Regions from separate parts of the Geobacillus lituanicus genome, predicted to be linked through region 2. Evidence: a T-box and tRNA genes for the amino acid it is inferred to sense, from the RefSeq annotation. Region 2 holds a T-box; the other holds one or more tRNA genes.
What was found. The T-box of region 2 lies ahead of thrS (threonine--tRNA ligase). A T-box ahead of a tRNA ligase gene usually reads a tRNA of that ligase, here a tRNA-Thr.
Positions count from the first base shown of each region.

Region 1: it has a tRNA-Thr gene. The T-box ahead of thrS (threonine--tRNA ligase) is inferred to sense a tRNA for this amino acid. The anticodon was not compared.

Region 1 is NZ_CP194773.1:542,854-550,368, reverse strand. Features, by position in the region: gene sigW (RNA polymerase sigma factor SigW) at 1-133, opposite strand, end outside; gene rocF (arginase) at 334-1,233, opposite strand; tRNA gene ACR1UW_RS02770 (tRNA-Ala) at 1,374-1,446, opposite strand; tRNA gene ACR1UW_RS02765 (tRNA-Gly) at 1,452-1,523, opposite strand; tRNA gene ACR1UW_RS02760 (tRNA-Lys) at 1,528-1,603, opposite strand; tRNA gene ACR1UW_RS02755 (tRNA-Gln) at 2,171-2,245, opposite strand; tRNA gene ACR1UW_RS02750 (tRNA-Glu) at 2,353-2,424, opposite strand; tRNA gene ACR1UW_RS02745 (tRNA-Thr) at 2,434-2,509, opposite strand; tRNA gene ACR1UW_RS02740 (tRNA-Asn) at 2,517-2,591, opposite strand; rRNA gene rrf (5S ribosomal RNA) at 2,844-2,960, opposite strand; rRNA gene ACR1UW_RS02730 (23S ribosomal RNA) at 3,204-6,131, opposite strand; gene ACR1UW_RS02725 (hypothetical protein) at 6,126-6,254, opposite strand; rRNA gene ACR1UW_RS02720 (16S ribosomal RNA) at 6,403-7,515, opposite strand, start outside.
Region 2 is NZ_CP194773.1:2,853,632-2,861,146, reverse strand. Features, by position in the region: gene ACR1UW_RS14660 (hypothetical protein) at 1-330, shown strand, start outside; gene nrdR (transcriptional regulator NrdR) at 398-859, shown strand; gene ACR1UW_RS14650 (replication initiation and membrane attachment family protein) at 965-2,356, shown strand; gene dnaI (primosomal protein DnaI) at 2,368-3,300, shown strand; gene ytxC (putative sporulation protein YtxC) at 3,587-4,462, shown strand; T-box leader at 4,509-4,734, shown strand; gene thrS (threonine--tRNA ligase) at 4,784-6,727, shown strand; ribosomal protein L20 leader region at 6,942-7,073, shown strand; gene infC (translation initiation factor IF-3) at 7,069-7,515, shown strand, end outside.

The sequences.
Region 1 (7,515 bases), 920 kb from region 2:
CCTCGTGCCGGTTGCCGAGCATTCGATAACAAAGGCGGTAAATCTTGTCCTTATACAAATCGACAAGATCCGCGTATGCGTTTTGATCCCCTTTTTGGATCGCCTTAATTCTCTTTTTAATAAATAGATCCATAAAATACAATACCCCCGCCTCACGGCTTACTGTATATTACGGCGCTCGATCAAGAAAAGTTTCATGCAACATATTTATTGTATCATACAACTGAAAAAGAGGAGACACCAAACAAATGGCAGCCCCTCTTTCACAAACAGCGGGAACAAATCATCATCATATCCGTGAATCCCGCAACCAACCCTCTTTGCTCACATGCATTAAATGAGTTTTTCACCAAACAACGACCCCATCAGCGCTACAGCCACTGATGCTGTTTTGTTCCGCTCATCCAAGATCGGGTTCACTTCGACAAATTCCGCTGAAGTGATGATTTGTGCTTCGGCCAGCATCTCCATCGCCAAATGGCTTTCGCGGTATGTCAATCCTCCAATGACAGGCGTCCCAACCCCCGGTGCGTCGCTTGGGTCAAGGCCATCCAAGTCAAGCGACAAATGGACGCCATCCGTTCGCTCTTTCAAATACGCGATCGTCTCTTCCATCACTTTCGTCATCCCAAGGCGGTCAACCTCATGCATCGTGTAAATTTTGATTCCTTTTTCGCGAATAAACCGCTTCTCTCCCTCATCAAGCGAACGGACTCCAATCAATACGACATGTTCCGGCTTGATTTTGGGGCTGTATCCACCGATTCCCGTCAGCGCCGGATGGCCAAACCCGAGGCTCGCCGCCAGCGGCATGCCATGAATGTTTCCAGACGGCGACGTCTCCTCCGTATTGACGTCACCGTGCGCGTCATACCAGATCACTCCAAGCCGCTCATAATGTTTCGCCACCCCGGCGAGCGTGCCAATGGCGATGCTATGGTCGCCGCCCAGCACAAGTGGGAAGCGCCCCCGCTGAACGACTTGGTCAACCGCCGCCGCGAGTTTCTCATTCGCCTCCGCAACCGCTTTCAAATTGCGCAACCGCGAATCCCCTTGCTCGGACAACCGCTCTGCTTTCCCAATTGGAATATCTCCCAAATCTTCAATATCGTAATGAAGACGTTCCAGACGTTCGATGATGCCTGCATAACGCATCGCGCTCGGCCCCATATCAACGCCGCGGCGTGTCTGCCCTAAATCCATCGGAACCCCGATAATTGAAATTGGCTTCATGCTGTCTCCCACTCCTTTCGTTACGTCTTTATTGTAGAGGAAAGAAAGGGGATGACTCAACTTGACAAAATTTTGAATATTTATACCGATATAACAAAAAAGAGCAGACTGCTTGTGGTTGTCAAGCAGTCTGCTCTTGATGGAGCCTATCGGGATCGAACCGATGACCTCCTGCGTGCAAAGCAGGCGCTCTCCCAGCTGAGCTAAGGCCCCGCCCAAGCGGAAGACGGGACTCGAACCCGCGACCCCCACCTTGGCAAGGTGGTGTTCTACCACTGAACTACTTCCGCGCTATGGTGAGCCATGGAGGACTCGAACCTCCGACCCTCTGATTAAAAGTCAGATGCTCTACCTACTGAGCTAATGGCTCATGGTTAGGTATACACTCACAGTGAACGATGTCCCTTCCTCTACTAGCATATTCGAAGATGTCAGATGCGTCGGGACAACTCGTAGCAAACTCGATGATGTAACGCTCGTTGCTCTACCTACTGAGCTAATGGCTCATGGGTTCAATAACACTCCGAGACAACGATGCCCCTTCCTCTACAAGCTTATTCGAAGATGTCAAGTGCGTCGGGGCAACTCGAAGCAAATTCGAAGATGCAACGCTCGTTGCTCTACCTACTGAGCTAATGGCTCATGGTTAGGTATACACTCACAGTGAACGATGTCCCTTCCTCTACTAGCATATTCGAAGATGTCAGATGCGTCGGGACAACTCGTAGCAAACTCGATGATGTAACGCTCGTTGCTCTACCTACTGAGCTAATGGCTCATGGGTTCAATAACACTCCGAGACAACGATGCCCCTTCCTCTACAAGCTTATTCGAAGATGTCAAGTGCGTCGGGGCAACTCGAAGCAAATTCGAAGATGTAGCGCTCGTTGCTGAACGAATGACCCATAGCATGTAAATTTTATGTACAAAAAAATAATGGCTGGGCTAGCTGGATTCGAACCAGCGCATCACGGAGTCAAAGTCCGTTGCCTTACCGCTTGGCTATAGCCCAACGCTGTGAAACGATTCGATATCCAGTAATTATTATGTCACTGTTGCAATGTGGCTATACATTTTCAAATCAACCGCCCTTCGAAGGGCGGTTGATTTGAACGAAAGTGACCCGTACGGGATTCGAACCCGTGTTACCGCCGTGAAAGGGCGGTGTCTTAACCACTTGACCAACGGGCCAGTGAGAAATGGAGCTTCCAACCGGGCTCGAACCGGTGACCTCTTCCTTACCATGGAAGTGCTCTACCTACTGAGCTATGGAAGCATAAAAATGGCTCCGCAAGTAGGATTCGAACCTACGACCTACCGGTTAACAGCCGGTTGCTCTACCGCTGAGCTATTGCGGAATGATGAATAAACTATATGTCATGCACATCTTCTCAATGTGCTTGTTGCCTCTTCCTCTGCCAACTAATTCAAGGAAGCGAGATGCGTCGAGGCAATTTGAAATAAAAGTCCAACATGCTAAAAATCAGTGTCCCTTCCTCTGCCAGCCAATTCATAAAGAGTCAGATACGTCGGGACAACTCAAAGTAAATTCAAAGTAAATTCAACGATGCTAAAGCTCGTCGCTGAGCTATTGCGAAGTGAATAACATTGCCTAGCAGCGACCTACTCTTGCAGGGGCGTTGGCCCCAACTACCATCGGCGCTGGAGGGCTTAACTTCCGTGTTCGGGATGGGAACGGGTGTTTCCCCTCCGCTATCACCACTAGGCAATGGATGATCGATTTGCTTTAGACAATAATTATTATATCCACCCTGCTTTATTTGTCAACAGGAAGTTCATTCCTTCAAAACTAGATAACCGTCGGAAGAAGCCGGGGCGCTTTCACTTTTCATTGTCTAGCTCCGGCTCGCCGCCGCTCGGGGTCAAATAACCTTCCCCCTCGGGGTGCTAGCACCCCTGCGGGTGAAGAACATTTGCCCGTCGCGGCGAACCGCTCGCCTGCGCTTTTCTAGGTTAAGCCCTCGATCGATTAGTATCCGTCAGCTCCACGTGTCGCCACGCTTCCACCTCGGACCTATCGACCTCGTCATCTTCGAGGGATCTTACCCGCCTGACGCGGTGGGAAATCTCATCTTGAGGGGGGCTTCACGCTTAGATGCTTTCAGCGCTTATCCCGTCCGCACATAGCTACCCAGCGGTGCCCCTGGCGGGACAACTGGTACACCAGCGGTGCGTCCATCCCGGTCCTCTCGTACTAAGGACAGCTCCTCTCAAATTTCCTGCGCCCGCGACGGATAGGGACCGAACTGTCTCACGACGTTCTGAACCCAGCTCGCGTACCGCTTTAATGGGCGAACAGCCCAACCCTTGGGACCGACTACAGCCCCAGGATGCGATGAGCCGACATCGAGGTGCCAAACCTCCCCGTCGATGTGGACTCTTGGGGGAGATCAGCCTGTTATCCCCGGGGTAGCTTTTATCCGTTGAGCGATGGCCCTTCCATGCGGAACCACCGGATCACTAAGCCCGACTTTCGTCCCTGCTCGACCTGTCCGTCTCGCAGTCAAGCTCCCTTATGCCTTTGCACTCTCCGAATGATTTCCAACCATTCTGAGGGAACCTTTGGGCGCCTCCGTTACCTTTTGGGAGGCGACCGCCCCAGTCAAACTGCCCACCTGACACTGTCTCCCACCCCGCTAAGGGGTGCGGGTTAGAACTTCAATACCGCCAGGGTGGTATCCCACCGCCGCCTCCACCGAAGCTGGCGCTCCGGCTTCCCAGGCTCCCACCTATCCTGTACAAGCGATACCAAAATTCCATATCAGGCTGCAGTAAAGCTCCACGGGGTCTTTCCGTCCTGTCGCGGGTAACCTGCATCTTCACAGGTAGTATAATTTCACCGGGTCTCTCGTTGAGACAGCGCCCAAGTCGTTACACCTTTCGTGCGGGTCGGAACTTACCCGACAAGGAATTTCGCTACCTTAGGACCGTTATAGTTACGGCCGCCGTTTACTGGGGCTTCGGTTCGCACCTTCGCTTCCGCTAAGCGCTCCCCTTAACCTTCCAGCACCGGGCAGGTGTCAGCCCCTATACGTCGCCTTTCGGCTTCGCAGAGACCTGTGTTTTTGATAAACAGTCGCTTGGGCCTTTTCACTGCGGCTCGTTCGGGCTCTTCACCCAAACGAGCACCCCTTCTCCCGAAGTTACGGGGTCATTTTGCCGAGTTCCTTAACGAGAGTTCTCCCGCGCGCCTTAGGATTCTCTCCTCGCCTACCTGTGTCGGTTTGCGGTACGGGCACCTCTTCCCTCGCTAGAGGCTTTTCTTGGCAGTGTGAAATCGGGGACTTCCGGATGACTCCGTCGCCATCACCGCTTGGCCTTACAATCCGCGGATTTGCCTACGGATCAGCCTTGCGGCTTGGACAGGCTCTTCCAGCCGCCTGCTCGCCCTATCCTCCTGCGTCCCCCCATCGCTCAAACGGGAAGGAGGTGGTACAGGAATCTCAACCTGTTGTCCATCACCTACGCCTTTCGGCCTCGGCTTAGGTCCCGACTAACCCTGAGCGGACGAACCTTCCTCAGGAACCCTTAGGCTTTCGGCGCAGAGGATTCTCACCTCTGTTTTCGCTACTCATACCGGCATTCTCACTTCTAAGCGCTCCACCAGTCCTTCCGGTCTGGCTTCAACGCCCTTAGAACGCTCCCCTACCGATGACCAACGGTCATCCCGCAGCTTCGGCGGCACGTTTAGCCCCGGTACATTTTCGGCGCAGAGTCACTCGACCAGTGAGCTATTACGCACTCTTTAAATGGTGGCTGCTTCTAAGCCAACATCCTGGTTGTCTTTGCAACTCCACATCCTTTTCCACTGAACGTGCACTTTGGGGCCTTAGCTGGCGATCTGGGCTGTTTCCCTCTCGACCACGGATCTTATCACTCGCAGTCTGACTCCCGGGCATAAGTCGTTGGCATTCGGAGTTTGACTGGGTTCGGTAACCCGATGAGGGCCCCTAGCCCAATCAGTGCTCTACCTCCAACACTCTCCATCCCGAGGCTAGCCCTAAAGCTATTTCGGGGAGAACCAGCTATCTCCAAGTTCGATTGGCATTTCACCCCTACCCACACCTCATCCCCGCACTTTTCAACGTGCGTGGGTTCGGGCCTCCAGCCGGTGTTACCCGGCCTTCACCCTGGACATGGGTAGATCACCTGGTTTCGGGTCGACGACGACGTACTTTTCGCCCTGTTCAGACTCGCTTTCGCTGCGGCTCCGCCTCTTCGGCTTAACCTCGCACGCCATCGTCACTCGCCGGTTCATTCTACAAAAGGCACGCCATCACGCATGAACGCGCTCTGACTACTTGTAGGCACACGGTTTCAGGTTCTCTTTCACTCCCCTTCCGGGGTGCTTTTCACCTTTCCCTCACGGTACTGGTGCACTATCGGTCACTAGGGAGTATTTAGCCTTGGGAGATGGTCCTCCCTGCTTCCGACGGGATTTCCCGTGTCCCGCCGTACTCAGGATCCGCTCGGGAGGGAACGAAGTTTCGACTACAGGGCTGTCACCTTCTCTGGCCGGCCGTTCCAGACCGGTTCGTCTACCCCGTTCCTTTCTCACTCCCACAATGAGCGGTCCTACAACCCCAAGAGGCACGCCTCTTGGTTTGGGCTGTTCCCGTTTCGCTCGCCGCTACTCAGGGAATCGCGTTTGCTTTCTTCTCCTCCGGGTACTAAGATGTTTCAGTTCCCCGGGTGTGCCCTCCATGCCCTATGGATTCAGGCATGGATACTGCCCCATTACGGACAGTGGGTTCCCCCATTCGGACATCTCCGGATCAACGCTTGCTTACAGCTCCCCGGAGCGTTTCGGCGTTTGCCCCGTCCTTCATCGGCTCCTAGTGCCAAGGCATCCACCGTGCGCCCTTTCTAGCTTAACCTACAGCGCTCTCGGCTTCTTCCTTATTGTCTAGCGTCGGCTCGCCGCCGCTCGGGGTCAAATAACCTTCGCCTTCCGGGTGCAAGCACCCTTGCAGGCGAAGAACATTTGCCCATCGCGGCAACCCGCGAGCCTCCGCTTTTCCGGTTATCTAGTTTTCAAGGAACGATTTTTGTCATTGAGAGAACATGACTCGTTCCCTCAAAACTGAACGAAACGAAAGCGCTGTGTATCGACAGTTGGCCATTGCGACCTCCGCTTTTCGTCCTTAGAAAGGAGGTGATCCAGCCGCACCTTCCGGTACGGCTACCTTGTTACGACTTCACCCCAATCACTTGCCCCACCTTCGGCGGCTGGCTCCCTTGCGGGTTACCTCACCGACTTCGGGTGTTGCAAGCTCTCGTGGTGTGACGGGCGGTGTGTACAAGGCCCGGGAACGTATTCACCGCGGCATGCTGATCCGCGATTACTAGCGATTCCGGCTTCATGCAGGCGAGTTGCAGCCTGCAATCCGAACTGAGAGCGGCTTTTTGGGATTCGCTCCCCCTCGCGGGTTCGCAGCCCTTTGTACCGCCCATTGTAGCACGTGTGTAGCCCAGGTCATAAGGGGCATGATGATTTGACGTCATCCCCACCTTCCTCCGACTTGTCGCCGGCAGTCCCTCTAGAGTGCCCAACCGAATGCTGGCAACTAGAGGCGAGGGTTGCGCTCGTTGCGGGACTTAACCCAACATCTCACGACACGAGCTGACGACAACCATGCACCACCTGTCACCCTGTCCCCCCGAAGGGGGAACGCCCAATCTCTTGGGTTGTCAGGGGATGTCAAGACCTGGTAAGGTTCTTCGCGTTGCTTCGAATTAAACCACATGCTCCACCGCTTGTGCGGGCCCCCGTCAATTCCTTTGAGTTTCAGCCTTGCGGCCGTACTCCCCAGGCGGAGTGCTTATCGCGTTAGCTGCAGCACTAAAGGGTGTGACCCCTCTAACACTTAGCACTCATCGTTTACGGCGTGGACTACCAGGGTATCTAATCCTGTTTGCTCCCCACGCTTTCGCGCCTCAGCGTCAGGTGCAGGCCAGAGAGCCGCCTTCGCCACTGGTGTTCCTCCACATCTCTACGCATTTCACCGCTACACGTGGAATTCCGCTCTCCTCTCCTGCCCTCAAGTCCCCCAGTTTCCAATGACCCTCCACGGTTGAGCCGTGGGCTTTCACATCAGACTTAAGAGACCGCCTGCGCGCGCTTTACGCCCAATAATTCCGGACAACGCTCGCCCCCTACGTATTACCGCGGCTGCTGGCACGTAGTTAGCCGGGGCTTTCTCGTGAGGTACCGTCACCGCGCCGCCCTCTTCGAACGGCGCTCCTTCGTCCCTCACAACA
Region 2 (7,515 bases):
GCCGAGCTCCGGAGCCATTACTACAAAGCGGCCCACCGCGCTGTCATCGACGCGGTGAAAGAGCTGCTCGCTTCGCTGCCTGACGCCGAGCTGCTTTCCGTTTCCGAAGAGCGCGGCGAGCTTTGCGCCCAAACGCGGCGCGGCCCCAAGCTGTTTATCGTCGCCACCGTCATTTCCGTCCGCCCGTTTGAAACGGCGGTGGACTTTTCGGTGACGACCGAGACAAAGTTCTTGCCGTTTGATTTTGGCCGCAGCCGGGCGGTCATCCTTGAGTTATACCGGAAGCTTGACGGCCGCCTGCCGTATATTGGTTCTGGCCTCAATAGCTGACTATGGCTTGTCTGCCCTCTGCCATTCCGGTATGATAGAAGATAAGAAGAGGAACGGAGTGGATGTTATGCGATGTCCGTCATGCCATCACCAAGGCACGCGCGTGCTTGACTCGCGCCCGGCCGAAGAAGGCCGCTCGATTCGCCGCCGGCGCGAGTGCGAACAATGCCACTATCGATTTACGACGTTTGAGCGGGTCGAGGAACCGCCGCTGATTGTCGTCAAAAAAGAAGGGACGCGCGAGGAGTTCAGCCGGGAAAAAATTTTGCGCGGTTTGATCAAAGCGTGTGAAAAACGGCCGGTGGCGCTTGAGCAATTGGAAAAAGTGACGCAGGAAATCGAGCGCGAGCTGCGCAGCCAAGGCGTATCGGAAGTAAAAAGCGAAACGATCGGCGAAATGGTCATGGAGCGGCTGTCGCGCATCGATGAGGTGGCCTATGTCCGCTTCGCTTCCGTCTATCGGCAGTTTAAAGATATCAACGTATTTATCGAAGAGCTAAAAGAGCTGATTAAAAAAGGACAACGGTAAAAGGGCTCGGGCGGGAATGCGGCAGGCCCTTTTTTCAGCTTATTTTTCGGCCGGGAAGGCGAGAGGTGGATGGAAACGAATATGGCAGAATGGAAGGTCGGAGCGATGCCACACCATTGGAAAGAGTTGTTGGCCGTTGATCGGTATATGGTGCAAAGCCGCACTGCGCTGCACGATGCGGACCGAAAAGTGTTGACTATGCTGTATCAGCCGCTGATCGGCCATCGTGCGCTCGCCTTATATATGACGCTTTGGGGGGAGCTCGAGCTGCTTGGCGGCCGGGAAGCGACCCACCATCGGCTTATGGCGCTCATGCAGTGCGGCCTGCCGGACATTTACAGCGAGCGGCTGAAGCTCGAAGGCATCGGGCTGCTGAATACGTACGTCCACGCCCCCGAGGCGGAAGAGCCGAAGCAGTTTGTGTATGAGCTGCGTCCGCCGCTGGCGCCGGATCAATTTTTCCGCGACGAAATGCTCGGCGTCTTTTTGTACCGGCAAGTCGGCCGTCATATGTTTGCCCAGCTGAATGACTGTTTTGCCTGCCCGGCTGTGGATGAGACAAAGTTCACCCGGGTGACGCGCGCGTTTTCGGACGTATTTTCGTCCGTTCATGCTGAACAAATCGTCGCGGGATTCAATGAAGAGGCCGGGCGCGAGCTCGAGCCGCCGGATGGAAAAGTGCACATGGGGCGGGACGAGGCGTCGTATGCGCTCGATGACGGCGTGTTTGATTTTGAGCTGTTTTTTGCCGGCTTGTCGAAACAGATGGTGCCGCGCCGGGCCGTAACCGCGAAAGTGAAAGAAGCGATCAAAAAGTTGGCATTTTTGTACGGCATCCCGCCGCTGGAAATGCAAAAAATTGTCCTCGGCGTCATCGATCCGGCATACGAGATTGACATTGACGCCCTGCGCCGGGCGGCCCGGGAGTGGTATGAGCTCGAGCACGGCGGCGCCGCCCCGCGCCTTGTCGAACGGGTGCAGCCGCTCGCTTACCGGACGATGGAACACATCGAGCCGCGCACAAAAGAGGAGGCGTTGATGAAGCAGCTCGAGACGATCTCCCCGCGCCAGCTTCTGAAGGAAATTTCCGGGGGAGCGGAGCCGTCGCTCGCCGATTTGCAATTGATCGAAGATATTATGTTTCAACAGCAGCTTCTTCCGGGCGTCGTCAATGTGCTGATTTATTACGTCATGCTGCGGACGAATATGAAACTATCGAAAAAATATGTCGAGAAAATCGCCAGCCATTGGGCGCGCAAAAAGGTGCGCACCGTCAAAGAGGCGATGGAGCTGGCTAAAGAGGAAGCAAAGACGTACCAAAACTGGGCGAATGAAAAAGAAAAAGGGACGCGGACAGTGCGCAAAGTCGTGCGCACCGAAATCGTCCCCGACTGGCTGAACATGGATTACAGCCAGCCGGATGATGACGACTTTGATGTGGAACAGGCGCGCAAAGAGCTCGAGGAACGGCTGAAAAAATACCGTGATGGATCGTAGGTGTAAAGGCGATGGAACGAGTAAATCAACTGTTGCAGCGGCTGTTCGGAAACGAAGGGTTCCGGCGGCGCTATGAACAAATGCGGCGCTATATTTTGACGCATCCGGACGTGCAGCCGTTTTTGCAGGCGCACGAGCAGCAGCTGTCGCGCGATGCGGTGGACCGAAGTTTAATGAAGCTGTACGAATTTATCGAGCAACATGGCCATTGCCGCCAGTGCCCAGGGCTCGAGCAATGCCCAAATATGCTGCCGGGGTATCATCCGAACTTGGTGGTCGCCGGCGGGCGAATTGACGTTGAATACGACCGCTGCCCGAAAAAAGTGCAAGATGATGAACGGAGAAGGCAGGAAGCGCTCATTCAAAGCATGTTCGTGCCGCGGGAAATTTTGCAAGCTTCGCTGTCGGATGTGGATCTTAGCGACGATGGGCGCATTAAAGCCATCCAGTTTGCAGAGAAGTTCGTGACGGAGTACGAGCCGGGGAAAAAAATGAAAGGATTGTACTTGTACGGGTCGTTCGGCGTCGGCAAAACGTATTTGCTCGGGGCGATCGCCAATGAACTGGCGAAACGGAACATTCCGTCGCTCATCGTCTATGTGCCGGAGCTGTTTCGCGAGCTGAAGCATTCATTGCAAGATCAGACGATGAACGAAAAGCTCGATTATGTGAAAAAAGTGCCGGTGCTCATGCTCGATGACCTTGGAGCGGAGGCGATGTCGAGCTGGGTGCGCGACGATGTGCTCGGCCCAATTTTGCAATACCGGATGTTTGAAAATTTGCCGACCTTTTTCACCTCCAACTTTGATATGAAGCAGCTCGCCCACCATTTGACGTATTCGCAGCGCGGCGAGGAAGAAAAAGTGAAAGCCGCCCGCATTATGGAGCGGATCCGCTCACTCGCGCACCCGGTTGAAATTACCGGGCCAAACCGCCGCGAATGATGGATAAGCGGTCAAACGGCGCGCTTAAGGCGTCCCCTGACGCAAGGGGGCGCCGTTTTTCTGCGCTGGGGCGGAAAGGATGCATTCTCCGCCAGCCGCCAAGGAGCGGGGCATCTTGGCGAATGAACCCGTTGCGAATGTCTGTGCGCTCCGTCCGCCGCAGCCGCCGAGCGGCGCATCCCTGTAGGCGGGAAACGTTGGACGTTTTGCGCTTTTTTAGTCTAAACAGCTGGTTGTCCCCATATATATAAACCAAGCGTTGATCTCGGAGAAGGGGGGACAGCGGGTGATCGAAATCCATTTTGACAAGGCAAGCGAGGCGGAGAAACTGTTTTGGCTGCTGAATGAACGGAAACGGGATGCCTGTCCGCTGTTTCACGCCGCTTACGACGGAAACAAGACCGTGGCGGTTTACATATACGGCGACGAGAAGCACGTGCTCGAGACGTATATCATACCAGCCATGACTGCATTTGTGCAGTCTGTCCTCGAAGACCGGCTGTTGTTGTCGATCATTTCCGGTGTCTTTTATTTTCGCGACCGCGAGGAACAGCAGCAAATTTTGGCGCTCGCCCATTCGTTTTTGGACGGTGAACGGCGCGATTATCAGAAAGGGGCGGAGTTTGCTGCTTCGCGCATGGCGCTGCTGCGCGAGGCGTTCGCTTCGTTTTTGCGCGACGGGCTGTCCTTCTCGTTTTCGTCGTTTGTCACCTTTCGGCTGAAGCCGTACATCGAGCGGCTTGAACATTATGTCGGGCTCGCGATTGACGAGTACAAATTGGAGCAAGAGTATCAAACTTTCGTGCAAATGCTGCGCGAATGCCTGGTTGGCCGGACGCCGCAATGGCCGCGCCTGTATTTGGTGCACGACCCGCCGCACTTCGTGTTTTACGACCGCCACCGCCGCGAGCTGTCGGCGGCGGAAGTGAAACAGCTGATCGACCGCCATCTCGTCGTCAGCCAGCCGATGTATATCGATTCTTCGGTGCTCGCGCCGCTTGTCTCGCTTGCTCCGGCGGAAATTGAGCTGTATACCGACCACCCGGATGACGGCATGGTGCAGACGCTGCAAAACGTGTTTCAAGAGCGGCTTCGCCTCCGCCGCCGCGCTGATTTTTCCCGCTTGTTTGTCGCCAGCGCCGGAAATGGGGAAGAATCTTGATTTTTCTTTTCGGTTCCGCTATAATATCGTACATGAATAACCGCATAGACAAGCGATGACGAGGATATGGGTGCATTTTTACGGTTTCCAGAGAGGGAAGGCGGCGGCTGGAACCTTCCTAACACGAAAAATGCGCTTACCCCCTCAGAGCTGCGGCAGCGAACGGAGCGCCCAGTAGTTGCCGCCGGTGGCTAGCCGTTATTGTTGTTGAGCCATGGCGTTGTGTTGCCATGGGAAGAAGGGTGGAACCACGACGAAAACTCGTCCCTTTTGAGGGAGGAGTTTTTTTCTTTTTTAATTATGACAAAGGAGTGATTGCCGATGCCAGACATGATTCGCATCACGTTCCCGGACGGGGCGCAAAAGGAGTTTGCGAGCGGGACATCGACCGAAGACATCGCCGCGTCGATCAGTCCGGGGCTGAAGAAAAAAGCGATCGCCGGGAAACTGAACGGCCGGTTCGTCGATTTGCGCACGCCGCTTCATGAGGACGGCGAGCTGGTGATTATCACCCAAGATATGCCAGAGGCGCTTGATATTTTGCGCCATAGCGCCGCCCATTTAATGGCGCAGGCGATCAAACGGCTGTATCGCAACGTCAAGCTCGGCGTCGGACCCGTTATTGAAAACGGCTTCTACTATGATATCGATATGGAGCATAAGCTGACGCCGGACGATTTGCCGAAAATTGAGGCGGAAATGCGCAACATTGTCAAAGAAAACTTGGATATCGTCCGCAAAGAAGTGAGCCGTGAAGAAGCTATCCGGCTGTATGAAGAAATCGGCGATGAGTTGAAGCTCGAGTTGATCGCTGATATTCCAGAAGGCGAGACGATTTCCATTTACGAGCAAGGCGAGTTTTTCGACCTTTGCCGCGGCGTGCACGTGCCGTCGACCGGCAAGATCAAAGAATTCAAGCTGCTCAGCATCTCGGGAGCCTACTGGCGCGGTGACAGCAACAACAAAATGCTGCAGCGCATTTACGGGACAGCGTTTTTCAAGAAGGAAGATTTGGAGCGCTATTTGCATCTTCTCGAAGAGGCAAAGGAGCGCGATCACCGCAAATTAGGAAAAGAGCTTGAGCTGTTTGCGACGTCGCAAAAAGTCGGGCAAGGCTTGCCGCTTTGGCTGCCGAAGGGGGCGACGATCCGCCGGATCATTGAACGGTATATCGTCGACAAAGAAATCGAGCTTGGCTATGACCATGTGTATACGCCGGTGCTCGGCAGCGTCGAGCTGTACAAAACGTCAGGACACTGGGACCATTACAAAGAAAACATGTTCCCACCGATGGAAATGGACAATGAACAGCTTGTGCTGCGTCCGATGAACTGCCCGCACCATATGATGATTTACAAAAGCAAGCTGCACAGCTACCGTGAGCTGCCGATTCGCATCGCCGAACTTGGCACGATGCACCGCTACGAAATGTCCGGAGCGCTTACCGGCTTGCAGCGCGTCCGCGGCATGACGCTTAATGACGCCCATATTTTCGTGCGCCCTGACCAAATTAAAGACGAGTTTAAACGTGTCGTCAACTTGATTTTAGAAGTATACAAAGATTTCGGGCTTGACGAGTACTCGTTCCGCTTGTCATACCGCGATCCGCATGACAAAGAAAAATATTACGACGACGATGAAATGTGGGAAAAAGCGCAACGAATGCTGCGCGAAGCGATGGACGAGCTCGGTCTCGACTACTATGAGGCTGAAGGGGAAGCGGCGTTTTACGGGCCGAAGCTCGATGTGCAAGTGCGCACGGCGCTCGGCAAAGACGAAACGCTCTCAACGGTGCAGCTCGACTTCCTCTTGCCGGAACGTTTTGACCTTACGTACATCGGCGAAGACGGGAAGCCGCACCGCCCGGTTGTCATCCACCGCGGCGTCGTCTCAACGATGGAGCGGTTTGTCGCGTTCTTGATCGAAGAATACAAAGGCGCGTTCCCGACATGGCTCGCCCCGGTTCAAGTCAAGGTGATCCCGGTGTCGCCGGAGGCGCACCTCGATTACGCCTATGACGTGCAGCGGACGCTGAAAGAACGCGGCTTCCGCGTTGAAGTCGACGAGCGCGACGAAAAAATCGGCTACAAAATCCGCGAAGCGCAAATGCAAAAAATCCCGTACATGCTCGTTGTCGGCGACAAAGAGGCGGCCGAGCGAGCGGTCAACGTCCGACGCTACGGCGAAAAAGAGAGCCGGACGATGGGGCTTGATGAATTTGCCGCCTTGTTAGCGGAAGACGTGCGGGAAAAACGGGCGAAATAAGGAACGACCTATGGCGGTCCGACGCGTTTCGGACCGCTTTTTTTTCGCGCGCAGGCGGAGGCTGGAGCGCATTGTTGCGGTCAACTGAAAATTTTCTCTTGCTAACGAAGTGAGAATCCATTATAATAAAGGACGTTGTGTTTATCAAGAGCCGCTCCTTGACATGCCATCGCCAAGGTGGTATAGTGTATAAAGTGGAATGATTGCTTGTTTGTAACGAAAGCAGAAGCGCCCGCTTCTCACCTGACCGACGCCAAGAAGGCTGTTGGCAGGTTGTTACGGTTCGCCAACTTTTTGTCCGAACGTCGTGCGCGGGTGCTTTGTGCATCCGCGCTTTTTCGTTGAGAGCGGGCTCTGCCGGCAAACAAGCCAGTTGGAAAAAACCTTGGAGGTGGCTCATTATTAGCAAAGATTTCATTATCAACGAGCAAATTCGTGCCCGGGAAGTGCGCTTGATCGATCAAAACGGCGACCAACTTGGCATCAAGTCGAAGCAGGAAGCGCTCGAAATTGCGGCGAGACGCAACTTGGACCTCGTGCTTGTGGCGCCGAACGCCAAACCGCCTGTTTGCCGCATCATGGATTACGGGAAATTCCGCTTCGAGCAGCAGAAGAAAGAAAAAGAAGCGCGCAAAAAGCAAAAGGTCATCAATGTGAAAGAAGTGCGCCTCAGCCCAACGATCGAGGAGCATGACTTCAACACGAAACTGCGCAACGCGCGCAAGTTTTTGGAAAAAGGCGATAAAGTGAAAGCGACGATCCGCTTCAAAGGACGGGCGATCACCCAT